3 regions of the Agarivorans aestuarii genome follow, and region 3 is predicted to be linked to each of the others. Evidence: predicted binding sites of a transcription regulator. Region 3 holds the regulator's gene; each other region holds the start of a gene.
The links. Region 3 encodes LexA, which represses DNA repair genes until DNA is damaged. Its sites were predicted from a motif close to TACTGTATNNNNATACAGTA; they were not measured.
Positions count from the first base shown of each region.

Region 1: the regulator LexA is predicted to act here: its motif matches at 4,740-4,759, upstream of recN (DNA repair protein RecN).
Region 2: the regulator LexA is predicted to act here: its motif matches at 6,112-6,131, upstream of imuA (translesion DNA synthesis-associated protein ImuA).

Region 1 covers NZ_AP023033.1:1,280,384-1,290,866, forward strand. Annotated here, with positions in the region: gene smpB (SsrA-binding protein SmpB) at 1-386, opposite strand, end outside; gene K5609_RS05955 (SRPBCC family protein) at 488-916, shown strand; gene K5609_RS05960 (RnfH family protein) at 919-1,263, shown strand; one part of gene K5609_RS05965 (IS3 family transposase) at 1,290-2,167, opposite strand; one part of gene K5609_RS05965 (IS3 family transposase) at 2,167-2,518, opposite strand; gene K5609_RS05970 (outer membrane protein assembly factor BamE) at 2,614-2,973, opposite strand; gene recN (DNA repair protein RecN) at 3,050-4,714, opposite strand; gene K5609_RS05980 (glycoside hydrolase family 53 protein) at 4,856-6,070, opposite strand; gene K5609_RS05985 (extracellular solute-binding protein) at 6,463-7,533, shown strand; gene K5609_RS05990 (ABC transporter ATP-binding protein) at 7,578-8,693, shown strand; gene K5609_RS05995 (ABC transporter permease) at 8,683-9,540, shown strand; gene K5609_RS06000 (ABC transporter permease) at 9,550-10,404, shown strand.
Region 2 covers NZ_AP023033.1:2,567,731-2,578,213, reverse strand. Annotated here, with positions in the region: gene K5609_RS11990 (SDR family NAD(P)-dependent oxidoreductase) at 1-134, shown strand, start outside; gene K5609_RS11985 (CDP-alcohol phosphatidyltransferase family protein) at 307-942, opposite strand; gene K5609_RS11980 (error-prone DNA polymerase) at 984-4,040, opposite strand; gene K5609_RS11975 (Y-family DNA polymerase) at 4,040-5,422, opposite strand; gene imuA (translesion DNA synthesis-associated protein ImuA) at 5,450-6,076, opposite strand; gene fbp (class 1 fructose-bisphosphatase) at 6,297-7,313, shown strand; gene K5609_RS11960 (DUF1853 family protein) at 7,310-8,122, opposite strand; gene K5609_RS11955 (DUF2517 family protein) at 8,259-8,462, shown strand; gene K5609_RS11950 (Nif3-like dinuclear metal center hexameric protein) at 8,529-9,281, shown strand; gene K5609_RS11945 (bacterioferritin-associated ferredoxin) at 9,354-9,545, shown strand; gene K5609_RS11940 (hypothetical protein) at 9,557-10,483, opposite strand, start outside.
Region 3 covers NZ_AP023033.1:388,681-399,163, reverse strand. Annotated here, with positions in the region: gene ctaD (cytochrome c oxidase subunit I) at 1-188, opposite strand, end outside; gene coxB (cytochrome c oxidase subunit II) at 200-1,306, opposite strand; gene lexA (transcriptional repressor LexA) at 1,598-2,245, opposite strand; gene K5609_RS01860 (DUF1289 domain-containing protein) at 3,058-3,228, shown strand; gene K5609_RS01855 (DUF1254 domain-containing protein) at 3,483-4,478, opposite strand; gene K5609_RS01850 (homocysteine S-methyltransferase family protein) at 4,982-5,905, shown strand; gene K5609_RS01845 (aspartate/glutamate racemase family protein) at 6,001-6,876, opposite strand; gene K5609_RS01840 (NAD(P)-dependent oxidoreductase) at 7,221-8,099, shown strand; gene K5609_RS01835 (hypothetical protein) at 8,130-8,813, opposite strand; gene plsB (glycerol-3-phosphate 1-O-acyltransferase PlsB) at 9,058-10,483, shown strand, end outside.

The sequences.
Region 1 (10,483 bases), 890 kb from region 3:
CCTACTTCTAGTTTGGCCCAAGAGCCTTTCCAGTATAAAGCCGTTGCAACAATGGTATAGCCTTGGCGCTCAACCGCACCAATAAGCTTATCTAGCTCTCGGCGATTAAGAAGCAGTTTGCGAATGCGTGTTGGGTCTGCCACAACATGGGTTGAGGCTGAAATTAGTGGTTGAATGTTTAAACCAGAAACAAAGGCTTCACCGTCGCGCACGTATACGTAGCTCTCGGCGATATTTACCTTTCCGGTTCGCATGGATTTTACTTCCCAGCCTTGTAGTTCCATACCCGCTTCAAATTTGTCTTCGATACGGTATTCATGACGCGCTTTTTTGTTTAGCGCAATGGTATTGGAACCAGCTTTTGATTTTGATTTTTTCTTACTCATGGCGGCTATTATACCGATGCGGCGGGGCTTTAAAACTGATAATGTGCGGATTAGCTCAGCTAATGATAAAATGTGTGCAGATTTGATGAAAGAGTGGGTTCATGCCGCAAGTAAACCGTAGTGCCTTAGTGATGTTTAGCGCTAAGCAAATGTACCAATTAGTTAATGATATAAACGCTTATCCCGAGTTTTTACCTGGGTGTGTGAATAGTGAAATATTAGAAGAAAGTACTTCTAGCATGGTAGCTGAAGTTGGGGTTGCCAAAGCAGGCATAAAAAATAAGTTTGTGACTAAAAACACCCTTACTGAAGATCAGTCCATTCAAATGAAATTGGTGGACGGTCCGTTTAAATCGTTAACTGGGGTATGGAACTTTGTGGCCTTGGACGAGCAAGCTTGTAAAGTGATGTTGGATTTAGATTTTGAGTTTAGCAACAAACTAATAGCGGCGGCGTTTGGCCGTGTATTTAATGAATTAGCCGGCAATATGGTGCAAGCCTTTGTTGAGCGGGCCAAGCAGGTATATTAACGGTGTCGGATCTAATAAATGTAGAAGTGGTTTATGGCTTGCCAGAGCATCAAGTATTGTTGGCGCTAAAGGTTGAGCAGGGTTGCAGTATTTTGGAGGCCATTCATCAATCTGGCATTGTGCAGCATTTTCCTGAAATAGAGCCTGAGAAGGCCTCGGTTGGCATTTTTAGCCGAGCAGCAAAACTCGCTCAGGAATTAAGAGATGGTGATAGAGTTGAAATATATCGCCCATTGATAGCAGACCCTAAAGAGTTGCGAAAAATTCGTGCCGAGCGGGCCAAAGCAGAGGGGCGAGCCAGTAAGGTAACTGGCGGCAGGCCAAAAGCCAAAACTAAAGATAGCTGACCCGTCCTAAGATAGGTTGACGATTTTTAGGCCAGCTCCAGTAGCTTGCCTTTTCTATTGTGCACCTGATTGGGCGTTTCCATATTTAAACTCAGATGCGGCCTCATAGCGTTGTATATCGCTATCGATTCTTTTACAAGTATCTTCATTTCTTTAAGCGTTTTACATCGGTACAGTAAAAACTCCTGCTTCAGTATTCCGTTTATCCTTTCCGCCAACGCATTTTGGTAGCAATCATTACCGTCTGTCATCGATGGTCGAATTTGGTTTATCAACAGTTCATCCTGATAAGCTGCCGAGCAGTATTGTGAGCCTCGGTCTGAGTGGTGTACCGCGTTAGCGATATAGCGCTTATCTTTAACCGCCATTTTCAGGGCCTTCACTACGCTGTCAGCTTTCATGTCATCACTCAAGTGATGACCGACTATTTTACGAGAAGCGGCATCGGTCACCAACGACAGATAGTGCACACCTTGGTCTGATTCAAGATAGGTCATGTCGCTAACCAGTACATGCTCTGCATCATGTAATCCTTCCTCTTTCAGCAGGTTAGGATGTTTCTTCATCCAGTGCTTGCTGAATGTCGTTTTGGTGAAGCTTCTCTTTGGTTTAACCAGCAAACCCTCACGTCTCAAATAGGTAAAGAGCCCATCTCGTCCAAGTTTAATGTCGTGCTCAAGGAGTTTAGGCTTTATCAACACGTAGAGCTTGCGTACACCCAATCGCGGCATATATTTACGCCAGTACTGTACCCAGTCTTTGATGACCGATAACGTCGCTCTACGGTTTTCCATTCGGGCGACCGCCTGATAAATAGATTGCCGTGAAATACCCGCCGCGCGACATGCAGCAGCTAGATTTATTTCGCTGTCGGTTTTCGCTTGCCAGATGTACCGGATAAGTACTTTTTTCTAAGGCCCGCTCCGTATTCATTGTCCATGATATCGACCATACCATTGAGGATTTGGTTACGTAGCTTCTCTTCGGCTAACTCACGCTCAAGGCGCTTGATTGTTTCGGCTGGCGTTTCTTTTGAATTAGGCATAAGGGGATGCTGAAATGGTTTTGACCAATCAAGCCTACCATGTTTTCTGAGCCAAACCAGTACTGTTGAACGACCCTGAATGCCAAATCGGGCTTGAGCTTGTTTGTAAGTCATTTCGCCTTTTTCGACGCGCTCTACGACACCTAATTTAAAGGCCAAGGTGTAATCTCGTTGTGTGCGCTTACGGCTTGAGTTAATGGGTGTTGTCATAAAGAAGTCCTCTTTATGTCAACCTATTTCCGGACGGGACAGCTAAAATAAAAAAGCCAGATGATTAATCTGGCTTTTTTATTGATGTTTTGTGTTTAACCGGCGTCGAGCGGTTGCATAAAGTCTTCGCTGACTTCGTAGTCACCTTCGATGAAGGCTAAGTGGTCATTCACAAATTGGATCACTAAGTCGCGCTTTTCAAAATCACCGTTGCCACTTTGATAGCTGTATAAGTAATACCAACGTTCTTTATCGAAGGCGTCAATTAACATTGGAGTACCTAGTACAAAACGCACTTGCTCCTTAGTCATGTTAATGCGGAGCTGCTCTACTTTGGCATCATCAATGTAGTTGCCTTGTGGAATATCAATTTTATATACCATCCAGTCGAAGGCAGAACAGCCACTTAGGCCAATGCTGGCTAGTAGAACAAAAATTTTGGCAGTAAAACGCATGTGAATCGAAGCTCCTTGTTAAGGCAAGCATCATAACTAAGCCTTGCCATAAAAAGAAGCTTGGAATGCTAAGAATTCAATCCTTAATCAATAATTCTTGCGCGTTTGCTAGCGCCGAAGCGGTAATTTCATCACCTGCAAGCAAGCGGGCTAGTTCTCCAATGCGCTGTTCTGTATCCAAGGCTTGCATGTTTGTTATCGTTTCGTTTTTCTTTTGCTGTTTGCTTACCAGCATTTGTTGATGACCGTGGCCTGCAACTTGCGGTAAGTGGGTGACACACAATACTTGGCATTGTTTACCTAGCTGGCGCAACATGCCGCCAACTACTGCAGCAGTTGGGCCGCTAATGCCTACATCCACTTCATCAAAAATTAGCGTTGGGGTTAAGATACTGGCAGAACAAATTACCTGAATCGCTAAGCCTATGCGTGAGAGCTCGCCGCCGGATGCGACCTTTTCGATGGCCTGCATAGGTTGGCCTGGGTTAGTGCGCACCAGCAGTTCAATTCGGTCAATACCGTTGGCGTTGGTAAATTGCTCATCACTTTGTAAAGAAAACTCACACTGGGCTTTTGCCATGCTTAATTTATGAATTTCTTTGGTGATTTGTTTGCTTAAGCTATTAGCAGCGCGCTCACGACTTTTAGACAGCTTGTTGGCTTTAGCTAAATATAGTTGCCATGCCTTATCAATATCTTCGGCAAGGTGTTCAAAGCGTTCTGTTTGTTGGCTTAGTTGTTCTAGTTGATGTTGTAACTGTTGATGCAGCTCTGGCAGTTGTTCTGGGTTTGTTTGGTGTTTCCTTGCAAGCTCTAAGGCTTGGCTTAAACGCTCTTCTAATTCTGCAAATAACTCTGGGTCGTAATCCAATTGCTCACTGTAACTACTTAACTGCTGAGTGGCTTCTTCTACTTGGATTTGAGCTTCGTGCAATAGGTTATTGATTGCATCTAGTTTAGGGTCTAATTCGAGCAGTTGGCTGGTTGTTTTGCAGGCTTGGCCTAGCATATCTAATACGTTTACTTGCTCATCGTGGCCAAGTAGCTGAGTAAGTTGATAGCTTGATTGTTGTAGCTCGGTGCTATGAGACAAACATTGATGCTGCTGCTCAATCGTTTGGTATTCACCGGGCTGTAGGGCGAACTCATCTAACTCTTTGACTTGGTATTCAAGTAACTGACGTTGTGCAGCCAATTCATTTTGCTGTTGTTCTGCTAGCTCTTTCTCGTTACATAAGCTTTTCCAAGCTTGGTAGGCTTGTTTAACGTCTTGAATAAGTTGAGGGTGAGCTGCATATTGGTCAACAATGCTTAACTGCTGACTTGGCTTTAATAATAGTTGATGGGCGTGCTGGCCATGAATACTGACAAGGTATTGGCCCAAGCTTTTTAACTGCGCAGCGGGTACCGCTGTTCCATTAATATAGGCTTTCGAGCGTCCCTCTTTGGTGATAACTCGGCGCAGAATACACTCATCATCACTTAGCAGTTCATTTTGTTGCAGCCAAAGCTGGGCACCTTGGTTATTGCTTAAATCAAATTGAGCACTAATTTCGGCTTTATCTGCGCCTTGCCTAACTACTGAGGCTTCGGCGCGATTGCCTAAACATAGGCCTAACGCATCAATGGCAATAGATTTACCAGCACCAGTTTCACCAGTGATGGTGGTCATACCTTGGTGTAGGTCGAGTTCAAGAAACCGAACAATCGCAAAATTTTGTACGCTTAATTGAGTGAGCATATCTTTACCTGACTATTTATACAGTAACTGTATAAATATATAGTTCTATTTTTAAACATGCAAGTACCAAAGCTTAAATGTTGTTCGGTATAACCTTGAAGAGATACAGCGTATCATTTTTCTTTGAACAGATTTGACCACTTACTCTTGCTGTTTAAAAACCTCTAAAGAGGGTAAGGCATTGCCTTCAAAATCAAACAGGGCTTGGTTTTCCCATGAGTTCCCTAGGCCCCATTGATCGCCGCTGTATTCCATGCCTGCGTTTGTCGACCAAGTGGCCCCTTGAATAGGTAGCCACGCGGGCTCCCAGTAGTAGATGCCTAAGCCCATATTATTTGGAAGCTCGTTAACTAACGACATTATGTCTACTAGAAATTGTGCTTGCCCACTTACGTTTATTTGATAGCCTTCTATTGGATCTGCACTTGAGTAACTGTTGGCTAGTGAGTCGCCATTTTCATGTGTGAAAGGGAAGGCTGTTTCAACAAGTAACACTGGCTTGTTATAACGAGCAATTAGATCTTCCATGTTGGTTCTTACGTGTTCTACCGGGCCATGCCACCACGGGTAGTAAGACATGCCTATAATGTCGAAGTCGACACCTTGCTCACTTATTTCATCAAACCACCAACGAAACGTTTGGTTGTTACCTGCTTCTGCGAGGTGCAGTATGATTTGAATATCTTTGCCACTGTTGTTGTCATGTACAGCTTGAATTCCTGCATTGAGTAGTTGCGATAAGCGCTCAAACTCATTGCCATCTTGTCCCCAGCTTTTTCCATCTGGCCAAAGCATTCCCCCATTTAATTCGTTACCAATTTGCACCATGTCTGGCACAACACCTGCGGCTTGGTGGGCTTGCATTATCTCGGCAGTATAGTCGTATACTTTCTGTTTTAGGTTATCAAAGGTAAGGGTTTCCCAGCCTTGGGGTTTACTTTGTTTTTTAGGATCTGCCCAAAAATCGCTGTAGTGGATATCTAGCAGGAATGACATATCGTTTTGATGAGCACGTATGCCAAGCTCAATGGAGCGCGCAAGGTCATTGTTGCCACCCCCAAATGGTTCACCGTTACTAGAGCTAGGGGCAACCCATAATCTTGCGCGAATAGAATTTACGCCATGGTTTTTTAGGATAGTCACTAGATCTTGCTCGATACTGTTTTGGTAGTACTTTCCTCCCAGCGCTTCAATCTCAGGCAGCATCGAGATATCCATTCCACGAATGAAGTTATGTCTAAGATCAGGAGCGGTGATGCTGGCATTGTTATCGCTGCTAGTAGGTTGGTTCGCAGACTGGCAGCCGGCAACAATAAACACCATAAACAATAGCGCTGTCTTTATTCTCGAGTTCATTGTTTGCCTCGTTTTATAGCCAATTGTTTGGCGATTACCGTGGGTATTTGTGCTCTGTTTTGTAGTTAAATAAGTAAAACACAGAGTTTTGTTTGTGAAAGGTGTATTGGAGCGGTTTAACATCAATATAGCTACTGTTTTTAAGTGAGATTGCGAGCTGGAAAAGGCTTTTCACAAAAACTGTTTGTTACCTCCAGGGCGCTATTTAATTTACCTTAATTTGCTATGGTTAATTTTTTCTTTCAAGTTCTTTGCTGTTTAAAAATTTAGCGACTACGCTTTTGCTTGTCACATTAGTGTCATTAAATTGGTGCATGTTTATCAAATACTTGTTGTAAATAAGCCGCTTTTGTCGGTAAACCATTTAACCGTAGAACTACATGGAAGAGATTATGTTGAATAAACGTTTATCATTAAGTGCGCTGGCACTTAGCGTGGGCGCAATGGTAAGTGCGCAGGCCAATGCTGAAACTTTACGTTTGCTTACTTGGGGCGGCTATGCACCACAAGAAGTTATCGAAATGTTTGAGAAAGAAACCGGCATTGAAGTAAAAGTAACTAAATCAAACAACGAAGACATGATCTCTAAACTTCGCGCTACTGGCGGCTCGGGTTTTGATTTAGCCCAACCTAGCCAAGATCGAATCACTGGTGTGCAACAGCAGTTTGGCATTTATCAGCCTATTGATTTAGCCCGTATTGAGCAGGCCCAAATAATTACCTCAATGTTAGATGCTACTAAAAAGAATACTGCTGTAGGTGAGCAAGTGTTTGGTGTTCCTCATGTGTGGGGAACCAGCGGCTTGGTAGTAAATGGTGAAATGGCAAAAGATGTGGCCGATTACACCGACCTATGTCAGCAGCGGTACCAGGGTAAAATTTCTTATCGCTTAAAGCGCCCAACCTTAATCGGTTTTGCTTTTGCATTGGGTGAAGATCCGTTTGCTGCTTACGCTGATCCCGTTAAGTACCAAGAAATATTGAACAAAGTTGAAAAGACTCTGGTTGAATGTAAGCCTTTGGTTAAGACTTACTGGTCTGGCGGCGACGAGTTAATGAACTTAATGCGCTCTAATGAAGTAGTTGCCGCTATGGCTTGGGATGCTGGCGGTTGGAAGCTAAATCGCGATCAACAGAATATCCAGTTTGTAGCACCTAAATCTGGAGCTTTGGGTTGGATTGATACTTTTGCCATTCCTAAAAAATCTAAAGCAGTAGATGCTGCGTACAAGTGGATTAACTTTGTTATGCGCCCTGAAGTAGCAGCTAAAATTACCGAAGCTGCAGGTAACTTCACCGCCTCTAAAGGTTCAGATGCTTACGTAAACGAACTGGCGAAGTCGCAGTTTAATGCCAGCTTTAGTAGCGACGACATCGACAACATTAAGTGGTACCCCGCTGTTCCTGCTGGTTTAGAAGCAATGGAAGGCAAAGTACTGGATCGCGTACAAGCGGCCAACTAGTTTTATTGGGGCGCTCGCGCCCCTCTGCTTTATTTGGAAGTACTATGGCGGCAAACGCTAAATATGATCTTGAATGTAAACACCTTTCCAAGCATTTCTCAGAATTTACAGCAGTAGATAAGCTTAATTTCTCGGTTGAGGCTGGCTCATTTTTCTCTATTTTAGGCCCTTCTGGCTGCGGTAAAACCACCTTATTAAGAATGTTGGCTGGCTTTGAATCACCCAGTGAAGGTGAGATTCAGATCCATCAAAAGCGGGTTAACGAGCTAGCGCCAAATAAGCGTCCAGTGAATATGGTTTTTCAGCACTTGGCTCTTTTTCCGAACATGAATGTGTCGGAGAACATTGCTTACGGATTAAAGCGCCGTGGTGTTAAAGCCAACGAGCGACAGCATAAGATTAAAGATGTGTTAGAGCGAGTGGGCTTAGATGGCAGTCAAAACAAGCAAATTACTCAGTTATCGGGCGGGCAAAAACAACGCATTGCGATTGCCCGCAGCTTAGTACTGGAGCCTCGATTACTGCTGCTTGATGAGCCCTTAGGCGCACTAGATTTAAAATTGCGTGAAAAGATGAAAGTTGAGCTAAAGCACTTGCAGCGCGAATTTGGCACAACCTTTATCTACATTACTCACGATCAATCTGAAGCCTTGGTGATGTCAGATAAGGTGGCGGTAATGAACAATGGCCGCTTTGAACAGGTAGCCAGTCCGCAGCAGCTGTATTATCAACCGAATACGGCGTTTGTGGCCAAATTCGTTGGCCAAACCAATGCGCATTCAGCAGTGGTGTGTGAACAACGACAAGGTGTTGCTTTACTTAAAACCGCTCGGGGTCGCCACCTGATCGTAGCGACTACTATTGATCAAGCAGAAAAGTCGGTGGTGGATGTATTTGTGCGGCCAGAAGCCATTGGAATTTGTGAAGCGGGAAGGGAAGTTCAAGCCGATAACCAGTTTGATGTAGAAGTTGAAGAATGCTTGTTTGATGGCGCAAGTTCCACCTTGGTAGTTAAAGATACTCACCATCAAGACAGTTATCGAGTGGCTCCAGGTGCTAGTTTTTCTTTGCAGCACATAGTTCCGGGCAGTAAGTTACGAATATTTTGGGATGCTAAGCAAGCAATCTGTATTAGCCAAGAGGTGAAGGGTGAAAGCTAAAGGGCTTGGGTTTTACTTATTACTGCTTCCTTTTGTGCTGTGGTTTGTTCTGCTTATTGTATTGCCACATTTGCAGATGCTAGAGCTGTCTTTCATCAAACGGGATTATGTGGCAGGGGACAGCGTAGGTTGGTACCAATACCAACAGTTTTTGGGCGAGCCGCTTTATTGGCGAACCTTATTACGTACAGTGTGGATGTCGTTGTTAGCCACTTTTATAACCTTGTTAGTGAGCTTTCCAGTGGCATTTTTCATTGCAAAAGTGGCTCAAGGTAAAATTAAACGTTTGCTGTTGTTAAGTTGCTTACTGCCTTTCTGGGTAAGTGAGTTAGTGCGCACTTACGGTTGGATGATATTGCTACGTGAGTCTGGTGTGATTAGCCAAGGTTTAATGGCTCTGGGTTTAACCGAGCAACCGATTGAATTTTTGTACAACGATGTGAGCATGTTAGTTGGGTTGGTGTATACATCAATGTTGTTCATGGTGGTGCCATTGGTAAGTACTTTAGAAGGCTTAGATCAAAGCTTAATAGAAGCCGGTTACGATTTGGGCGGCAATGGTTGGAACGTTACTACCTCAATAATTGTCCCTTATGCTATGCCCGGCATTGTATCGGGTTGCATCATGGTGTTTATGCTTTGCCTAGGAAACTATTTAACTCCGCGTTTATTAGGTGGAAAAGATAGCCTTTGGTTTACCGAACAGATTTTTACTCAGTTTATTACGCGTTTTAATTGGGAATTAGGCGCTGCCTTTGGGGTGATTTTATTGCTGGTTTCGTCTTTAGTTGTGGCGCTGGGTTTAAAGCTAAGTGGCCAATCATTCAGTCGTACTTTGGGACGCTAGGGGAGCCTTATGTTGCATCAATTACGTGGCCCTGCTAAATCCCTTTATCAGTTCTATATGGTGGGGTTCTTAGTCTTTTTGGCACTGCCATTAAGCATTGTGGCGGTGTTTTCATTTAATGATAGTTTGTTTGCAGCACTACCTTGGCAAGGCTTCACCTTGGATTGGTTTATTGGTCAAACCGAACCTAAACTAGGCATTCTTTACGATGATGGTTTGTTGTCTAGCATTGCGGTGAGTGCTTCGATAGCGTGTTTTGTTACCTTGTTTTCTTTACTGCTTGCCACGGCTAATGCTTGGCTGTTCATTCGTTTTGATTTCCCAGGCAAGAACTGGTTATACATTGGTTTATTGTTGCCTTTAGTGATACCTGGAGTGATTTTAGGGGTGGCAATTTTAGTCGCCAGTAGCAACTTGGCGAACAGCATTGAGAACAGTTTTGCTTGGGAGTTAGAGTGGTTAAGGCCAGGATTTGTTTTGGTGGTGATTGGCCAAGTAGCGTTTATTACTACTATTGCTACCTTGGTGGTGTTAGCGCGCTTACGTAAGTTCGATTTTAGCTTGGAAGAGGCGGCGCTAAATCTAGGGGCTAATTCTTGGGTCGCTTTTGTTACCGTGGTATTGCCGTTTCTTAGCCCTGCATTAATTGGAGCTGCGATGGTTAGCTTTTTAATGTCTTTTGAAAATTTTAATACTACCTTAATGCTGGTGGGCTCCGACGCGCCGCTGACTATTGCTATGTATGACCGTTTACGCGAAGGGTCAACACCAGTGCTCAATGCTGTGTCATTATTATTGATGCTTGGCTCTGCTTTTATTGCTTTGGTATCGATGTTATTTGATGGCAAAAATAAACAGGATTAAGTTCTTAGTGTTTAAAAAATAACAACGTTTTGTTGTGGCTTTTGCACTTAAGTTGACGATAAAAGTTAAAAATTAGCTG
Region 2 (10,483 bases), 2.2 Mb from region 3:
AAGAAGTGGCAGCTATTATTCACTTTCTAGCTGCGCCAGATTGTGCTTTTGTTAATGGACAAACGATTGGTGTAGATGGCGGCTTTACTGCGGGTATGAGTATTAATGCCTACAATAGCTTAGCTGCGGAGTAGTTATTTGGCCAAGCTGCGCTGCGCTGAGCTAAGACTCTGCCCAGTGATTCGAGCTATCAAGTTACATAAACCACTAAGTGTTCGGTGAGCAATAATTTCTGCCTTTTATTGTTTTGATTGCTTAGTTTGGCTACTTGCCACCGGTAATACAGCGTATTACCGGTTTTTTTGTTTACGCAGCGGTGTTGCTTGTGCCGCCGTTGTCGGTAAATGTGGCTTTAGCTGCCAGTATTCGAGTGACCGTTGTTACGCTGCACAATGCGGCAAAGATAAGTGCTAACATAGCGAAGTGCTGTGGGAACAAACAAAATAGTACAAAGGTGGCGATGGTTTCGGTGCCCTCGGTTAAGCCACCTAAATAATACAAAGACTTATGTGGGTAAACTGTATTATCAATGTTGCGTTTAGCGGCCATAATCGCAAAGGTTAGAAAACTTGAACCGGTGCCCATAAAGGTCCAAATAAGTACGTTTGCCGCTACCGCGTTTTGTTCAGGCGAGGCAAGGGCGAAACCTAATACAACGCCAGAGTAAAAAATAAAATCGCAAACTATATCTAGGTAGCCACCAAAATCACTACAACCTTGTCTTCGAGCTAGTGCGCCATCTAAACCATCAAAAGTTCGATTAAGTAAAATAAGTACTAAGGCGATAGTGTATTGCTGAAAAGCTAAAAAAGGGATGGCACTTAGGCCTATGAAAAACCCGATAAGAGTGACTTGGTTGGCACTTAAACCGGCGTTGTCGAGCTGTTTTGCGCTGTAATCTAAGGGCGCTTTTATAATTTTTATGGCGTAGCGGTCTAACATTGTTGTCCTATTTACTTACTGTTATGTATTTATCGCATTGCTTAACGAAAATCTCGTGAACGTACCGATAAATCGGCGAGTAACCACGAACAGTCTTCTAGCTTCCCTGCAATAATATGTATTACTTCATCGCAGCGCTCTAATCGTCCGTGAACCTTAAGAAGACGAGACGAAATAAGGGCTTGGCGCTGCGCTTTAGCTGTTGCTGACCAGACTATCACATTGCTGTTGCCGGTTTCATCTTCTAGGGTAAGGAAGGTGACATCGGCCGAAGAACCCGGTCGTTGCCGACCAACTACTAAACCTGCCACCTTTACTAACTGACCGTGTTTGCACTGATGCAATTGCGCCTGCGAGTAACAATTTTTTAGTGCCTGGTGTTCACGCAATAAGTGCAGAGGGTGACGGCGTAAACTTACTCGTGTAGCTAGGTAGTCTTGGCGAATGTCTTCAACCTCGCTAGGTGCACTTAAGTTGACCGCTGCTTCTTCTGGCATATCAAACAGAGGTAAGGGGGCTTCGGTGCCACTCATCTGCCAGCGAGTTTGGTGGCGATGCCCGGCTAAACAAGCAAAGGCGTCGGCAGTGGCCAGTGATTCTAAACTGGTTTTATCGAGCTGTTGGGTGAGTTCACTAAGCTGGCTAAAACCCTGCTTGGGGCGACCAGCTAGCAAGCGAGTAAATTTTTGTTTGTTTAAACCTTTTACTTGCTTTAAACCCAGCCTAATCGCGCCTTTAGGAGCTTGGCTGTAGTCAAGGCTATGTTCCCAATCGCTTTGGTTGATGTCGATGGGAAGAATGTTCACCCCGTGGCGCTGTATGTCTTGAATGAGTTGGCTGGGGCTGTAAAAACCCATTGGCTGGCTATTGAGCAGGGCGCAGCAAAATGCCGCTGGCTCATGACATTTAAGCCAAGAGGAAATGTACACTAACAAGGCAAAACTGGCCGAGTGAGACTCGGGAAAACCGTACTCGCCAAAGCCTTGAATTTGCGAGAATAAGCGCTCGGCAAATTCGCTAGGATAACCTCGTTGTTGCATGCCGTTAATTAGCTTGTCGCGAAAGTAGGCTAGTTTGCCGCGCTTCCAGGTGGCCATCGCGCGGCGCAGTTGATCGGCTTCTCCGCCGCTAAAACCCGCTGCTACCATGGCCAGCTTAATTACTTGTTCTTGAAAAATCGGTACCCCAAGGGTGCGCGCGAGTACGGCTTCTACTTCTGGGCTAGGGTAGTCTACTGGCTCTTCGCCATTACGCCGGCGTAAATATGGGTGCACCATATCGCCTTGAATTGGCCCCGGGCGTACAATCGCCACTTCTATCACTAAATCATAGTAGTTGCGCGGTTTTAGTCGCGGTAACATGCTCATTTGCGCGCGCGACTCAACCTGAAAAATGCCTACGCTGTCACCTTGGCATAACATGTCATAAGTGGCGCTATCATCCTGTGGAATATCGCTAAGGCTTATAGTGCGTTGTTCTCGCTGGCTTAAGCTGCTTAAGCAGCGGCGAATGGCACTTAACATGCCTAAGGCTAGTACATCCACTTTCATTAAATGCAGTGCTTCTAAATCATCTTTATCCCACTGAATGATGGTGCGATCGGCCATGGCGGCATTTTCTATCGGTACTAAATCACAGAGTTTGTCTTGAGCAATCACAAAACCACCTACATGTTGCGATAAGTGGCGGGGAAAGCCTCGTAGCTGCTCAACTAATTGGGCAAAGCTATGGGCTTTGGCTTCTGGCAATAAGCCAGCTTGAACAATTTTGTGGCTGGTTGAACTGCTGCCATCGCGCCAATCAATATTATGATTAAGACCATGCAGAATATGCGCGGGAATGGCTAAGGCTTTACCTATTTCGTTAATGGCACTTCGGGTGCGATAGGTAACAATGCTAGCGGCTAAGGCTGCTCGATCTCGGCCATATTTTTGATAGATATATTGAATCACTTCTTCGCGACGCTGGTGTTCAAAGTCAACATCAATATCCGGCGGCTCATTGCGTTCTTTAGAGATGAAACGCTCAAACAACAAGCCCACTTGAGTGGGGTTTACCTCGGTAATATTTAAGCAATAACACACCACTGAATTGGCCGCCGAGCCGCGGCCTTGGCAGAGGATTTTTTGCTGGCGGGCGTAAGCCACAATATCGTAAATAGTAAGAAAATAGTGTTCGTAGTTAAGTTCGCTAATCAGCCTTAATTCGTGCTCTATTTGCTGGCGTAAGGTGGGCGTGAATTGTTCACCAAAGCGCTGCTGTATGCCAGCTTCAACCAATTCTCGTAAGTATTGCTGGCCTGTGTAACCAGGCGGTACATTGTCTTTGGGATATTGATAGCGGATCTCGTTAAGGCTAAAACTGCATTGGGCAGCAAGCTCACAGCTAAGGGCGATCTCCTGACTAAAATAACGCTGTTGCAAATGTGGCCACTGTAATAGGCGACGTTCGGCATTACTGCTTAATAAAAAACCCGCTTGCTGCACAGTGCTGTGTTGGCGAATGGCATCAAGAATGTCGGCTAAGCGCTTTCTATTAGCCAAGTGCATGCGTGGATTAATCGCGGCCACGCAGGCTATATCTTGTTGTTTAGCCAGTTGCCGGTAGGCATTTAATATCTTAGCTGGCTGGGACAAATCGTTGTGCAGTAGTAGATACAAAGGTTGGGGGAGTTGTTGCTGTAGCTGCTTAAGCTGTTTGGTAGTTAAGGTAGGGCTTGCTTTAACCAAGACTAAACATTGATCAAGCTGCTGATCGAACTGCTCTAGCTTTACTTTATAGCTGCCTTTTTTACTGTATTTTCTGGCTTGAGTAATAAAGCGACACAGCTGCTGATAGCCTTTGAGGTTTTTAGCTAACAGTACTATTTGGCATTGTTCTTCGGTGGTAAATTGGCTACCCACAATAAGCTTAATGGCTAATGGTTCGGCGGCTTGATGAGCTCGAACAACTCCACTTAATGAGCATTCATCAGCAATGGCAATGGCTTGATAGCCGTAACGCTGCGCTTGCTCTACCAATTCTTCAGGATGAGAAGCACCGTATAGAAAGCTAAAATTGCTTTGAGCATTAAGTTCAGCAAAGGGAGTGTTATTCATTAGGCAAACCAGCCGTGTAAGTACCACTGACGATTCTCTTGGCATACCCATGCCAAACCCTGATCAGGGCTTTGTGCCATGTAGTAATCACGATTAACGCTTTGTTCATCCCACCAACCGCTGGCAATGCGCTCTGGCTCAGAGAGTATGGTGTAATGCTGAATATTAATCGGCTTTAATTGTGGTAGTAGCCAACAAGGGCGAGCAAATTTTTTAGGGTAGCTAAGCGCTTCGTGTTGCGATAAAGGCTGGTATTGGCTGGCGTATTCGGGGCGAAAATCAGCTTGGCAGCTTAAGCGGCTAATAGCATGTTCGCCTAAACGTACGCTTAGTTGATCAAATAATAAATTGTCGCAAGCCGATTGCTGTGGCTCGAAGAGACCGGAGACTTCATGGCCAAGCGGATACAGGGCCTGACACTCTAAATTAAATTCAATCACCGCTGCGCTCAAACGAATCGATTCTAGCTTTAAACGAAATAAAGCCAACCAATCGTGACTGGTTTGTAATAAGCGGGCACTTTTTACGGTGATGATCTCACTGGGTTTATGGCGAAAATTTAGTGTAAGCACCAAGATATTGCTGCAAAACTGACGTTGCCTAAGCCATTGCTGTAGATGCTGACAAGCCTGTTTTAGTGAAAACATTAAGCCCTGAATAGTGTGTGTCTCGGCTAATAGCGGAAAACTTTGTTGATAGCGTGCTTGGGGCTTAATAAAAGTGAGTGGAGTACTTTGTTGCCCATTAGCCTGATCAAGTAAATTTAAACTGTCTTCTCCCAAGCGCTTGCGCAGCTCTGGCCGCGGCAGGCTACTAAGCTGCTTAAGGGTGTATAAACCCATAGCTTGCAGGCTAGTTACTAAAGAGGAAGGTAGATCGCTAGCGCTAAGTGGTAAGTCGGCGAGATGCTTAAGGCCAGAGTTTACTTGTTTAATATCTTGAGAGCGGGCTAACCAGCGCGCGGCCATAGCACTGGGGGCGTGAGCAATACGAAAGCTCAGCTGCTGGTGTTGGTAGTGTGTTACTAGCTTGGTGACATGTTGTTCTGGCTTAGGGTAAATATTACGCATACCGACACCGCTAATATACAGCCCGTTATCTGGATGTACTGCAACTTGCGCCGAGTAGTGCAAAGCTTGCTGGGCTAAGGCGTCAAAGTAGGCATCACAAGATAAATCACTTTGTTGATATAAACAGAGCTGTGGTGCTAATTGGTAAGCGGTATTAAGCGAGCAACCTAAATAAACCCCTAAGTGATGTGCTACTTGGTTAAGTTGAATGATTTGCTTGTTGTGATGGATCGCTAAAGCTTGTTGGCTTGGGTGATCGCGTTGCAATAAATCCAACGCGAGCTGAGGGAAATCAAGGTAAATCCAATACATGTTGTACTTGTGTAAAAAGCATCGGCGTTAATTAAGCCGTGGAATGTGTTGCTCATACAGTGGAGCTCCACCACGGCGCTTTAGCAGATGGTAGTTAATTTGGTCTGGTGACTTACTAGGGTGTAAGGCCATTCGTACACTGGCGCTAGAGCTTTGTTGTTGTTGCTGTAGCGGTCTAAACAGGTAACTTAAGCAATCGCCTTGTTCAGCGGCTAATTGCAAGCGGCGACTCGCTTTTAAATCTAAGCCATTTAACCAGCCTAATACTGCGCTACAAGAACCACTTTTAAGCGCTTGCTCAATGGTCCACAGTGCATCACTACATTGCTCAGGCCTAATCACGATTACCTTACTAATGTCTACGCCATGCTGCTGTAATGCTGGAGCATTGGGCATAAAAGGCGGAGCCACCCAAATAATCCAACGCGATTGTTGGCTAAGCTTAGCCAGGGCGGGCAACAACAATTGCAGCTCTCCAATACCATGCTGTTCGTAAAGCACTTCGGTGATCCCACCTTGTGGCCAACCATGGTTAGGTAGTTGCTGGTCGAGTTGCTCAAAGCCACTTGCATGAACGTCAAGATGACTGTGTTGCCATTGGCTGCCTTGCCATACCTTGTTGCTTTGTAGCAGTTGTTCAATTTGTTGTGCCATTGTTCGCTCCATGCTTTAAGTCAATGTCGATGTTTAACTGTGTATTTATACAGTGTATGCATATACAGTATTACCTGTTCAATAATTTTGCAAATGTTTTTTTGCTTTATATGTATGACAATTAGCTTGAAGCGCTAGTAATTTTTCGTAAATACTTGCAAAATAACATTGAAGACTGAAAAGGTTTTCATAGGAAGCGTGCTAATGAATAGGGATTAAAATGATAACTCTTGGTGAATACATAATAGAAAAACAACACCAGTTTCCCGACGCCACAGGGGAGCTTACTCAGCTATTAGGGGCTATTCGTTTAGCCGCTAAAGTGGTTAACCGTGAGATCAACAAAGCAGGGCTAGTTGATATTATCGGTGCTACTGGCGTAGAAAATGTGCAAGGAGAAGTGCAACAAAAGCTAGATTTATATGCGAACGAAAAGTTTAAAGCCGCGCTTGAAGCGCGCGGTGAGGTGTGTGGTGTAGCCTCGGAAGAAGAAGATGAGTTTGTGAGTTTTGACAGTGCTCGCTCCATCGACAGTAAATATGTGGTGTTAATGGACCCTTTAGATGGTTCATCAAACATTGATGTGAATGTGTCGGTGGGAACCATTTTCTCCATTTACAAACGTATTAGTCCTTGTGGTACCCCTGCGGTATTAGAAGACTTTTTGCAGCCTGGTTATCGCCAAGTGGCAGCAGGATACGTGGTATATGGATCGTCAACCATGTTGGTGTATACCACGGGGCATGGCGTACATGGTTTTACCTGTGATCCATCTTTGGGGGTGTTTTATCTCTCGCACGAGAATATGACGATTCCTGATGACGGGGTAATTTATTCGATTAACGAAGGTAATTACCTTAAGTTTCCAACTGGGGTGAAAAAGTACTTAAAGTACTGCCAAGAAATTGAGCCGGAAACTAATCGACCTTACACCTCTCGTTATATTGGCTCGTTAGTATCAGATTTCCACCGGAATCTGCTTAAAGGCGGTATCTATATTTACCCTTCAACCGCCTCTGCACCTAAAGGTAAGTTACGTTTGCTGTATGAATGTAACCCTATGGCCTTTTTAATTGAACAGGCCGGTGGTAAAGCGAGTGACGGATTTACCCGTATTATGGATATTGAACCAGAAGAGCTGCATCAGCGGATCCCCTTCTTCTGTGGCAGTACCCATATGGTAGAAACCGTTGAAGGCATGATGCGCGAGTACTCCTCGAACGAGCGCAGCGACTAAGGCTTAGTCACTTTGTTTGCCCTGACGAGCCAGTCGTTAGGGCAAACAAATATGCGCTGTTCGGGTTGCTTAGCTTGCTGTGGTAAATACAACTGCAGGGGGCCTCTTGCTAAGTCTAATAACTTATCGGCCTTTTCTAGGGCGTGGCCTTTAGGGTTTATCCATTGTTGCTTGGTGAGCTCAAACCAGCCGTGAGTTTGCATATTTTGCCATTGTTGTAGCGTATACCAATGGCAATGCTGGGGAGTAGAATGGCTAGCACTACCTAGTTGAAACAAATACCCTGGCAGCAAAATCCGTTGTTTAAATGAATAGCCTAGGTAGTCTTTGGCTAAAGCTTGGATCTGTGGATGGCGACCTAAAGGGATTTGCTTAAGCAGCAGCTTACAGAGTTTGTTACTGAGCCGGTCTTGCTGATTTGGGCCTAGATAGTCATAGATACTGGGGCTGGCGCAGCGGGCTAAGTAAAACTTTATTGCTAGCTCCCAATGCTCTAACTGTTGCTGCTGATGGTTCACCAGTAAAAAGTCGATAGCACCTTGGGTACGACCATCTTGTTGTACCGCCACATTATCTGCCAGTAATTGCCAATCTGGATGAGCCTTAATTAAGGCTCGCCATAATTGCTCAAAATACAAACCCAGCCGCGAGTGCGCCTGTGACTCTGGAATTTGGCCAAGTTGAGAATGAAGCACTGTGTACCAAGACTCTTGCCAAGCCTGATTAATAGCAAAGGGTAGGGCATGGGGCAATAAGGCTGGAGCATTTAGGCACCAATTCAAATCATTCTGCCAAGCTTGCCTATTCACAAATGTTATCCTTTTGTTATTAATTTACACTTATTTAAAGGTTATGCTTTTTATTTCGACTATTTTACCGGTTTTTGTAGTTTTATTACCAAATGTTGGCTACTATTTGGTGGTCTAACCAGTTGAGGTGTTCGAAATGAGTAAGCAATTTTCTACCAGCATTATCATCGTTCGTCGTATCGCACTATTTTTAGTGGGTTTGGTTTCTTTCCCTTTTGTTGCCCTTGCTGGCCTAAGAGCGCCTTTCTATAGCGCGTTACACCGCCAGTGGATTAAGCGCAATGATCGTCCAAGTTGGATGCAGCAAGCTGACAAAATTAACCAGTTTGTTTTGTTCTAATCTATAAGGCTTGTTTAAAGCTGGGTCTGCTACTTACAATGTGCCAAACCATTGTGAGTTAATGTAATGAAAAATACCCGATTAGAAAACATATTAAACCAGCACTTAGAAAGCTTTAAGTTTAAAGACTACTGTCCCAATGGCTTACAAGTAGAAGGTCGCGCAGAGGTTAAGCGAGTTGTTACTGGTGTTACTGCTTGCCAAGCTTTAATTGACCAAGCCATTGAGCATAAAGCCGACGCTATCTTGGTTCATCACGGCTTTTTTTGGAAAAACGAAGCTGCAGTGGTTACCGGTATGAAGCGTCGTCGCCTGCAAGCCTTGTTAAACCACGATATTAACCTTTATGGCTACCACTTACCCTTAGATGTACACCCTGAGCTTGGCAATAATGCACAGCTTGCTAAGCGCCTTGGCATTACTTTAAAGCGCGGTCTGGAAGCGTGGGATCCGCGCAGCGTAGCAATGGTAGGTAAATTAGAAGAGCCTATTTCGGGTGAAGAGTTTGCTCTACGCATAGAGCAAGTATTGCAGCGCAAACCTTTGCACATTGCCAATGGGCACAATATTCAAAAAGTGGGTATTTGCACTGGTGGTGGTCAATCCTATCTTGGTTTAGCAGCTGAGCAGGGCTTAGATGCATTTATTAGTGGCGAAATCTCTGAGAACACCGTACACACTGCGCGTGAGATGGGCATTGATTACTTTGCCGCTGGCCACCACGCTACCGAACGTTACGGCGCGCAGGCACTAGGAGAGTGGTTGGCTGAAACCCACGACCTAGATGTTACCTTTATTGATGTAGATAATCCGGTATAAGCTTAAAAAAGGTATTGCGAATGATAATGGTTCGCAATATAATTGCTTTATTGTGATTGATGAGGTGAAGCAATGTTTGTATGTTTATGCCACGGCATTACTGATAAGCAAATTAAAGAAGCAGTGCAGCAAGGCTGTGAAAACTTAGCCGATGTACGTAAAAAAAATGGCGTTGCTTCTGAATGTGGAAAATGTGCCAGAATGGCAAAGACCATCATTGATAAAGAATTATCTATTACACCTAAGTACTACGAAGTAGCCTAAGCGCAGGCTACTTACTCCGCTTCATCTCGGTGAATCAATAAATCAAAGCCCTTATCCCGCCAATATTGAATAAGTTCTGGCTGAACACCTAGTATTGCCAACCCCACCTGTTGTTCCTGACAGCGTTGTTTTACCGCTTGCCAAAATCCACGATTGTCATTATTCACATTGAGTAAGATCCACATATCCAAAGAAATCACCAATACGTCAATTAAGTCCAATACAGTAGGATGGTTTTTAAGTTGGGCGACTAGATTAGGTTGCCAAGCTAGCTGCACGTTTTGTTGTTTAATACGTACTAAGCTAGTGAGGTTTTCCATGGGTAGTTCTGGACTAAACACCAACATCATTTCCGAGTAATGATCGGCTATTTGAGTAAGCGACAAACTCTGTTTGCTAAGCTCTTGCTTGAAGTGGTGCCAATACACTGCATTAACCGGGGCGTTAAATTGTTGGTCTTGTTCAATGCTTGTTGGCCAATCCCAATAACCTATTAGGCTATTGTCAGTAGTGGCATGAATCAGGTATTGGCTATGTTTAGTGGCATCACTCTGCTGATTAAGCTTGTGTCGGTATAAGCGAAAAAACTGACGGCTTAAGTAGGCAAGTTGCGGTTTGAATTGCTCGATAGAGACTGAAGTATATAGGTTTAACCCATAATGCTTTGCCAGCAAAATAATGCTGTTTTTTAGCTTGGATTGTTCTTGAAAAACCAGAATTAAGCCTGGTCGATGCAAAATAGCAGCAAGGCGTTCTAGGGCATCAATTATATGTGGGTCATCGTCGAAGACCACTAGCATTACTAAGTTTGCTTGCTGGAGGTGCTGGGTCACATTTTGCTGCTGTGGTTGCCAGTGCTCACAAAAGCTAAAGCCAAATTTATGCATCTGTAGTTGCAGTTGCTCGCCTGGCCGGGGGTTATATAAGTAGACGTATTT
Region 3 (10,483 bases):
GGTTGAAACAGTTCTGCGCGAATAACCATAGCCATTGCGCCACCGGTAATAAACATGGCAAAACTGAACCACAAATACATAGAGCCAATGTCTTTGTGGTTAGTGGTTAATACCCAACGCATAAGGCCGCGAGGGGCGCCGTGATGGTGCTCGTCATGGTCAGCATGAACGTCACTAATCGTGCTCATTATTTCTCTCCCTACTGCGCTGCGTTTTGCACGGCCACAACATCCTTGGCCTGCACTAAATCACCGGTATCATTACCCCAAGCATTGCGCTCGTAAGTAATTACAGCAGCCAGTTCTTTTAAACCTAGCTGTTTACCAAAGGCTTGCATTGCAGTGCCTGGTACCCCGTGTACAACCACTTCGATGTGTTTAGTTACATCCCCCACCGCAATTGGGCTGTCTTTAAGACCAGGGAATACACCCGGTAAACCTTCACCATTAACTTGGTGACAAGCCGCACAGCTTTTGTCGTAGACTTTTTTGCCCAGCGACATCAGCTCATCTTGTTCCATGGTCATAGCCACCAGCTCCAACTCTTGGGCTTTCTTAGCTAGATAAGCCGCTTCTTCTTCGGCTAACCAGGTATCGTAGTCGGCCTGAGTTTTAGCAATAACCACAATCGGCATAAAACCGTGGTCTTTACCACATAACTCAGCACACTGGCCGCGGTATATGCCGGGTTTATCAATGATGGTCCAAGCCTCATTAATAAAGCCTGGGTTGGCGTCTTTCTTAACTGCAAAATCAGGTACCCACCAGGAGTGGATAACATCTTCTGAAGTCATCAAGAACCGCACTTTTTTATCGATGGGCAATACCAGCGGACGGTCTACCTCAAGCAAGTAGTTTTTGCGTTTTTCCAGCTTGCCGTTAACTTCATCCATATCAGATGCCAGCACACTGTAGAATTCCAGTTCACGGTCAAAGTATTTGTAATGCCACTTCCACTGGGACCCTGTTACTTGAATGGTGATATCGGCATCGGAAGGATCTTCCATGGCCAACAGGGTTTTAGTGGCAGGAATCGCCATCCCTATCAAAATAATGAAAGGAACGATGGTCCAAATAATTTCTACTTTGGTACTTTCATGAAATTGAGCCGGCTTGGCCCCTTTAGACTTGCGATGATGAAAAATAGCCCAGAACATGGCGCCAAACACCAGCACCCCAATAGCACAACAAATATAAAAAATTGTCATGTGCAGGCCATAAACCTGCTCACTAATGGCGGTAACACCCGGACGTAAGTTGAATGACATTTCTTGCGCAAATACTTGCGACGAAAAGAATGTCAGCATTATTAGCTGAATCCATCGGCCCACAGCGCTCTCCTTTGCTAGTAGCCAACGACAACAACTCTCCAAACTAGGAAAGTAGCTGCAGAAAAAGGGAAATCCCCCACCCCAAAAGTAGTAGACAGCAACAGCTAAATACAAGCTACTGCTTATAAATTAACCCCTAAGTTAAAGAAATGTAAATATATTGTTGAGATTTTTATGGATAAACACGAAAGATGTGATGCTAACGACAAAAGCCCAAATCAGGCTGATTTGGGCTTAAAAAAGGCGGAACTTATTGCTATGTAAGGCTTACATCCAATCGGCAGTGCGAATAATGCCTACCGCTAAACCTTCAATTTCGATGCTTTGATATTCTAAATCAACTTCAATAGTAGAGAGTTCTTCATTCTCTGGATGCAGGTAAACCATTTTACCGTCGCGCTCAAAACGCTTAACCGTAACATCGTCTTCTAAACGCGCCACCACCACTTGGCCGTTGTGAACATCATTGGTTTTATGCACAGCCAGTAAATCACCATCCATTATGCCAATATCCTTCATGCTCATACCTTGCACCCGCAGCAAATAATCTGCATGCGGGTTAAACAGATTAGCATCTACCGCATAGTGCGACTCTACATGCTCTTGCGCCAAAATAGGCTCACCGGCAGCCACTTGGCCAATTAAAGGTAAACCCGGCTCTGCTTCCTCGGCCGCAGACTCATTGGCACTGGCGGGCAAGTACGCTTCACTTAAACGGATACCACGCGAAGCCCCCGGGATCATCTCAATAGCGCCCTTTTTAGCTAAAGCACGTAAGTGCTCTTCAGCCGCATTAGCTGAGCGAAAGCCCAACTCCTTGGCAATTTCTGCGCGAGTTGGCGGCATTCCGGTATCGGAAATATGGCGGCGAATAAGTTCAAAGACTTCGGTTTGACGAGGTGTTAAGGGCTTCATAATTTACCTGTAGGTTTATACAGCGCACTGTTAGTATATACAGCATAGATAATGAAGCAAGGCTTTATCTAAATCAGTGACTTATTTGTAGGATTCAGTTTCATTGGAATTCTTTCCGCTACTTTGAAACTACACCCGATATTTCGTGACACCAGTCACAAATAGATAGAATTCAGGATAAAAGAAAGATACGAAGAGTAAAGCTAACTCGCTATTGGACAAAACCGTTTCACACACTCTATAGCCAAGACCATGCTTTTCAATCCCATCATCTTCGCCGAGTAGCGCAAATGAACAAGGGAGCAGAGTTGAAGTCTGTTTGAGCGTAGCGAGTTACTTCAACTCCCTTGCGAATGCGCAACGGAGGATCTAAGAAGATGCAGGGCGAGTTTTCTTTTTGCTTCGTTTTTCTTTGCTCGTCAAAGAAAAATGACGTCGCCGCAGGCGAAAGCCTTTACTCTATAGTTAACACATAATGGGGCAAAACCTTGTTAGCCTATCGACTGGTATAACAAATCTCTGGACAAAAACTGAGTTAGAAAGGTTTTTTATAGCGCTACTTTTAACCGTAAAACATGACGCGAAAACATACGAAAAATTGAAATTTTCCGCTCGAACACGAACCAACTTTAAGCTGCTGAAATTAAAAGTGAAAACCCAAAAACATTCGCACCAGCTTTAAAATTTATTTCACTATTAAGTGAATTTCTAACACTAAATTTCGGTACTAAGCGGAATTTTTAGCGTTTTTGAGTTTGCTTAAACGGAAAACTAAACATGAACCCGCGTAATAACTACAACCGATTTTATAAATAATTTCACTCTTAAGCGGTCCTTACATATTTGATGTTTGTAATTTCTCCGGCCCCAAAGGTTGGTGCTTAGGTTGTGGACGGCCTCGCAAAGAGTGTCAAACGTGGAAGACCATGAAACCCTATGATGCCAATAAACTTCAGAAAAGCCTTGAAAAAAGAATGGTGTAAATTAAGGCTGAGGTTAAAGATAACGACTGAATAAAGCCACTTACATCTAATATAATGGCGATGTCATATCTCTCCATTTTTTTGTACTCCTTCAGACTAAATCGGGTACTTCAATTTGCAAATAAGCGAGTTAAAAACTAGCTTAAGGTAGTTAGACTTGGGAAAAGTTTATCGGAGGATCCGCTTGGAAGCTCGTTGCAAACTAAAAGGCCTGCGTGTGCAGACCCATATTATAAGTAACTAAATCAGATTACTTATTTGCTGGGCATGATGCCTTTACTGGGGTCGATGTTATCATCGGCGAGTTGGCTGCTTGGTGCATAGTGACGAACCAATACATTCCACTCTTGCCCTTCTTTAAGCCCGGTTAACGGAATGTTGTTTGCGCCGTATTTGTCTTCATCACAACCAAAATACACGCTGTAACTACCATCTGCATTTGGCTTAGCTACACCGCTGTTGGTGCTTGCGTCGTCATTAAACATAAAGCCATCATCGTTATAAACGGTGAATGACCAAAACCCTTTATTCTTAGGATCTTCAAAGGTCACCGAGTGACATTCGGTTGATTCAAAGTTAGCCGAGTACTGATATACATTGTCTTTAAAGGTGGCGCCGCCCCAGCCGTAAGCAGCCCCTTGAATTCGCTTTTCTGCAATAGTGTAATCATTAGTGCCAAACATTTTTTCTGAATCGCCAACGCCTTGTGCTGCTATCTCTTCTAGTATGCCTTTTTTCACCGGCTCTAATTTGGCTGCTAAAGTCGCTAAATCGTAGCCCGCAAAGATTGGGTAATCATCGCTAGAGGCAGCATCAATTACTAGCTTATCTTGCAACTTGTTAAGCTCTGCAATCTCTTGTTGATCGTGAATATTCGGTAAATACGCTCGCACCATAGCAAACATAAACTTGGTTGAATTTGGTACTTCTAGGGTTTCGTTGCCTTGGGTATATACCATATCGAAGGTTTGATGATTTTCATCAGTAAACTGCACCATAACAAAACGCTCACCGAAGTCAGGAAGGGTAATACTGGCTCCCTTCTCGGTATCTACAACCGCTGTTGAGTAGATCGTGTCACGGTTCATTCGAACAATAGGTTGATCTTCGGTTAACGGTGGTACACGAAAATGCCGCCAAGAATTTACACCATCCGTTGCTTTAGCTTCGGTTACTGCAAAATATTTAGATGTTTCAGCCACAATATAATTATCGCGAGTTACCTCTATTTGAGCCTTAGCAATGCTCAAATACTCAAAGTGGCTAAGGCAAGGGGGGCAACTATAAATTTGTTCATCATGTATGTTCTCTCAATGTTTGATAATAACTACAACTAAAACGTTTATTGCTTAAATTAGGCGTGTCGAACACTTTTTAAAATGCGCGTATGAAGCAAATGGTATTGCTCCTCTCGGTCCAAAATGATCATTTTGCGACTGGTCACTAAGATACGGTTTATATTTGCCGCTTTCATGCCAAGACTTAAGTGCTTGCTAGCCTTAAGAGTAGTTCATAAGCAGTGGGATGAATAAAGCCTATGCTGCTGCGTTTTTACAATCCACTTTAGCGCTAAAATGCCCTCCAGATGTTACTAGCCTTAAACGACTTCATAGAGCTTTGAACTTTTTCATTGAGCATGCTTAAAGGTAGAGCTAGCTTAATCAACATGAACAAATTTCATTATTTTGATATCGAATTTGAATTAGACTCACCATGATAGTTCGAACAGCTCACAGTGGTGGTATAAGAAGTTATGGGTAAACATGTAGTAGTGCTAGATGGTGGCATGGGCCGAGAGCTTAAAAGAATGGGCGCACCTTTTTCACAACCTTTATGGAGTGCTCAAGCACTGATTGAATCCCCTGCTTTAGTGCGCCAAGCCCATCAAAACTTTATTGATGCCGGCGCCGAGATAATTACCGTAAACAGCTACGCTTGTGTGCCTTTTCATCTAGGCCAAGAGCTATTTCAGCGCCAGGGTGCAATGCTTGCGCAACAAGCGGCTGAGATTGCAAACTCTGTAGCGAGAGATGCCCTTAGCAATACCCACCGCACCATTATTGTTGCCGGCGCTATCCCACCAGTATTAGGCAGTTACCGACCAGACTTGTTTGAGCCAAAACAAGCAATGAGTATTCTCGACGCCTTGGTAAGCGCCCAAGAACCCTATGTAGATATTTGGATTGCCGAAACCATTTCTAGCATCGAAGAGTTTACAGCTATTCAGCGCGCTCTTAAAAACAGCAACAAGAAAAAGTATTACTCCTTCACGCTGCAAGATGCTCCCGATGAACAGGTAAAACTTAGGTCTGGCGAGTTAGTCACAGAGGCAGTAAAACAAGTATGTGATGCTGGCGCAGACGGAATACTGTTTAACTGCTCTATTCCCGAGGTAATGGCAGAGGCGATTAAACAGACTAAAGTGCTAAGTGAAAAGCTTGGAAAAGCGCTAGAAATTGGTGCCTACGCCAATAGCTTTGGTCCAATTAAAGCGGGCCACAAAGCCAATAGCTCATTAAATCAAACTAAGGGTTTGTCGGCTGAAGAGTACCTGGAGTTTGTAAAGCAGTGGCAGCGACTTGGCGCCACTATCATAGGCGGTTGTTGTGGTATTCATCCAGAACACCTTCAAGCAATTAGCCACTGGAAACACGCTAAGAATAAAACGGCTTCGTAGCCGAACCCCATTCAAGTAATTAGTCTTGCTTAGCGCATTAGCAATAATGCACGCTTATTCAACCAAGAACCCGTTCTTGGTTGAATAACACAAGCTTAAACGCGAGCGCGGCTTAGCACATAATTTACAATATCTTGATTGTTATGAATCTCGCTAATTGCAGGAATCACCTCGGTCAAAGCACCTTGTTTTAAGGCTTGTTCTGCTTGTTGGTATATCTCAACTGCGCGTTCTGCCACCGCTTCCATTGGATCAATAAAATTTAAGTTAGGGAAGGCTTGCTCTAGTTGCTTTCTTACCAGAGGAAGCTCGGTACAACCTAATATAATTGTGTTTACCCCTTTTGCTACCAATGGTTCAATGGCTTTTGCTAGCAACTCAGCATTACGGTCAAACTCACCTGATTTAATGCCATTAGCTTGTCGCAGAGCTTGCCCAGCCGCACTTTTTTCACCGGTTACTTCCCCGTAAATAGCACTGTGAACATAATGCTCCTGGTCATAGGCTTGTGGTTTTACAAACACCAAATTTGCCTGCTCTAAGTAACGGTCATAAATACCAGAGTTATAGGTGCCGTTAGTACATAGGATGCCAACTATCGATTCTGGATCCTTATCTTTGATAAGCTGGGTGGTGGTTTGCAGCATATCGAGCAAGTACACTGGGCTATGCTTTTGCACTTCATCTCTAAAGTAGTGCGCTGTGTTACAAGTCATCACCGCAAATTGCACTCCGCAGTTTGCTAGCAACTTGGCTGACTTACTTAGCTCAGGAGCTGGGTCTTTCCCCCCTTCGTTAATCGCTTCTGAGCGATCTGGAATGTCTGAGTTTTTAACCACAATCATCGCCATGTGATCTTGGTCTTTTAATGCACCATGCTGCATTTCTGTTTTAGCCACGATATCTTGGAACAGAGCATCAGCTTCTGGTCCCATATTGCCAATAACGCCAAATCGAATGTCTTTCATCATTACCTCAAGTTCATAAATGAGGCATGAGCTTATGGCTGAGGGAGAATATTGGTGAATCAGCTTTGATGGATCAAACCCTCGGATCCTAGACAATAGGCCAACACTAAAGAGCTAAAAAGGGCTTGTTTAAGCCGCAGGAAAACGAGCAGGAAGAGAAAGCTAAGCGTTGTTGAGCTGTACGAAATATTTGCTTAGAAGAGTAATAAATCGTTTCTTTAGTACGATCAAAATCAAATAATTCATACTTTAAGACAAATTTAAGCTACTGCCCAATTGCTTAAAAAGTGACTGAGGTATATGCTTAGGCCCAATTAATAATACAATATGATTTACTGGAGTTGAATATGACAAAACCTGTCATCGGTTTCATCGGCCTTGGCCTTATGGGCGGCAACATGGTTGAAAACCTGCAAAAGCGCGGTTACCAACTAAATGTGATGGACTTAAACAAAGAGGCTGTTGCTACTTGTGTTGCTCGTGGTGCTAAAGAAGCTAGCTCAGCAAAAGAACTTGCCGCTGCAAGTGACATTGTAATGCTTTGTTTAACCACTTCTGCAGTAGTTGAAAAACTTATCTACGCTGACGACGGCATTTTAGCTGGTATTAAAGAAGGCGCGGTATTAGTAGATTTTGGTACTTCTATCCCAGCCTCTACCCGTAAGATTGGTGAAGACCTAGCCGCTAAAGGCGCAGGTATGATTGACGCACCATTAGGTCGTACTCCTGCTCACGCTAAAGATGGTTTGCTAAACATTATGGCAGCTGGCGATATCGATACCTTTAACAAAGTTAAACCGGTATTAGACGAGCAAGGTGAAAATGTATTCCACCTAGGTGCTCTTGGCGCTGGCCATACCACTAAGTTAGTAAATAACTTTATGGGCATGACTACCGTTGTTGCTATGTCGCAAGCTTTCGCTGTTGCCGACCGCGCTGGTGTAAACCGCCAACAATTGTTCGACATTATGTCTGCAGGCCCATCTAACTCACCATTCATGCAGTTTTGTAAAAACTACGCTGTAGATGATGTAAGTGACTTAGGTTTCTCTATTGCTAACGCAAACAAAGACCTTGGCTACTTCCTAGAAATGGTTAAAGACTTAGGTACTGAGTCTAAAATCGCTGAAGGTTCTTCTGCTAACTTAGCCGCTGCACTAGATGCAGGCCTAGGCAACGGCAATGTACCAGAGATTTTCGATTACTTTCTTAAACTAGAAAAGTAACTCGAGCTCTTAATGACAAGGGTGTAACAGTTAAGCTGTTGCACCCTTGTTTGTTTTAAAGCCAGCATTTCTCCAGGCTAACATTAATACAATACAGGCAAACAAGCCCGCCGAAAGTGGCTCATTAACCCGCGTGGCCTCCGCCACAATCAACACCGGATTAATGTCTATCCAATAGTAATCTTCATCGCCTTGTACCAAGGGGCTATTAAAAATACGCGTCACTTCATCTTCGGTAATAAGGGTTTGTCTATTCAAAGACGGATTCATCAAAAATGCACCGCTCATATGCGGTAAGCCTAAATTATGGCCAAGCTCATGAGCCAATAACTCTCCACCGTAAGATCCTGCAGCATAGGAAGACTCAACCACAAAATCGTTCCCAAAGTACTCACCACAACCAACAATCCCCGTAAGCACAAAGCTGCCACAGGCGCTAATAGTGTCGATGAAATAGAAGTTAACTACATTGGCTGGGCCAACGTGCTGATTAAATAGCTGGGTGACTTCTGCGCTAGTGGTTATATCAAGCAGTTCAGGAAACACTAATTCGCTGGCCGTACCAATACGAATATCGATGATATTTTGGCCAAAGCTAGCTTGCGAATATATTTCATCCAATGCCGCTTCATTGGTGGTAATAAAGGCCGCCTGTACCATTGATGAAATAAATAACAACAGGGCGAATACTGAGCTTTTTGTAGACAGGGTCATAACACATTCCTTAGCGTGGTAAGCCTAATGAAAACCTTGAGCAACATATTAATAACAATAGCATCCACAACTAAATAAACTAATTTATGCAGCAAGAATAACCTACCCAGAGTAACTCTTGAGCTTTATTTCAGTTATTTATCTAGATTCTGAATTATTTAAGATATTGCATCAAATCAAAGCCAAATTTAGATAAGTCTGCTACCCTATGCCCTGTATCAATTCACCACTATAAGCTCTTGAGATGTTACATTTACCCTCTCCAGTTTTAGCCGTTTTGCGAGCAATAATTGGCTTTTTTACTCGCGGAAAATTTGTCCCAGACAATCCCATCACTGAGTTCAATTTAGATTTAACTCAGCCGATTATTTACGTGATTCCAAGCAACTCCTTGGCCGATGTACTAACCCTACAGTTAGCCTGTAAAGAACTTGGCTTACCCGATCCCTTTGAACCGGTAATGTTTGCTGGCGAAGCGCATAAACGGGTAGCTTTTTTAGTTGATGGCAATGGCGAAACCCTAGAGCAAACCATTGAGCAATTCACCTCCGCCTTGGCCATTCACCGCAGTGACGAAAGCCACAACGCGCAGTTGGTGCCAGTTAAGTTATTTTGGGACCGTTACCCAGGGCGCGAAAGCGTGGATGACTTAATGGGAGGCAAGCCAGAACGCCCAGCTGGGGTGTTAAAGAAAACCTGGCAGGTTATCTTTAAAGGCCGCGAAAACTTAGTCCGTTTTAGTCCACCGGTATCACTTAAAGACATGGCGCAACGCCAAGGCTCCGACAAACGTATCGGCCACAAACTGGCACGTGTAGCTCGGATTCACTTTAGCCGCATGCAAATGATCGCAACCGGCCCTAAACTACCTAACCGTCGCCACATGTTTGAGCAGCTACTGGCTTCGGCAACCATTCGTGAAGCGATTAATGAAGAAGCAAAAGCCAAGAACATCGACAAGGCTGCTGCTCGTCAAGCCGCCTTAAAATACTTAGAAGAAATTGCTGCCGACTTCTCTTATCGTAACTTACGCATGGCCGACGCGGTACTCAGTTGGGTTTGGAACAAAATCTATTCAGGCATTGAAGTAAACCACGCAGAAAAAGTGCGTAAACTGGCCCAAGAAGGCCATGAGATAGTTTACGCACCTTGTCACCGCAGCCACATGGATTACTTACTGCTGTCTTATGTTTTATACCACCAAGGCATGGTGCCGCCGCACATTGCAGCGGGAGTAAACTTAAACTTCTGGCCTGCCGGTCCGTTCTTTCGCCGCTCTGGCGCGTTTTTTATTCGCCGCAGCTTTAAAGGTAACAAACTCTACTCCACCGTATTTAGAGAGTACTTAGGGCAGCTATTCAGCCGCGGTTATTCGGTAGAGTACTTTACCGAGGGCGGTCGCAGCCGTACTGGGCGTTTATTGCCACCTAAAACCGGCATGTTAGCCATGACCGTGCAAGCCATGCTAAAAGGCTTAGAGCGCCCGGTAACCATTGTCCCCGTGTACTTTGGTTACGAACACGTAATGGAAGTAGGCACATACTACAAAGAGCTAAAAGGCAAATCTAAAGATAAAGAGTCGTTATTTTCACTGTTTGGCATGCTGCGTAAATTGCGCAACTTTGGCCACGGCTATGTAAACTTTGGCGAGCCGATTAACGTAAACCAAA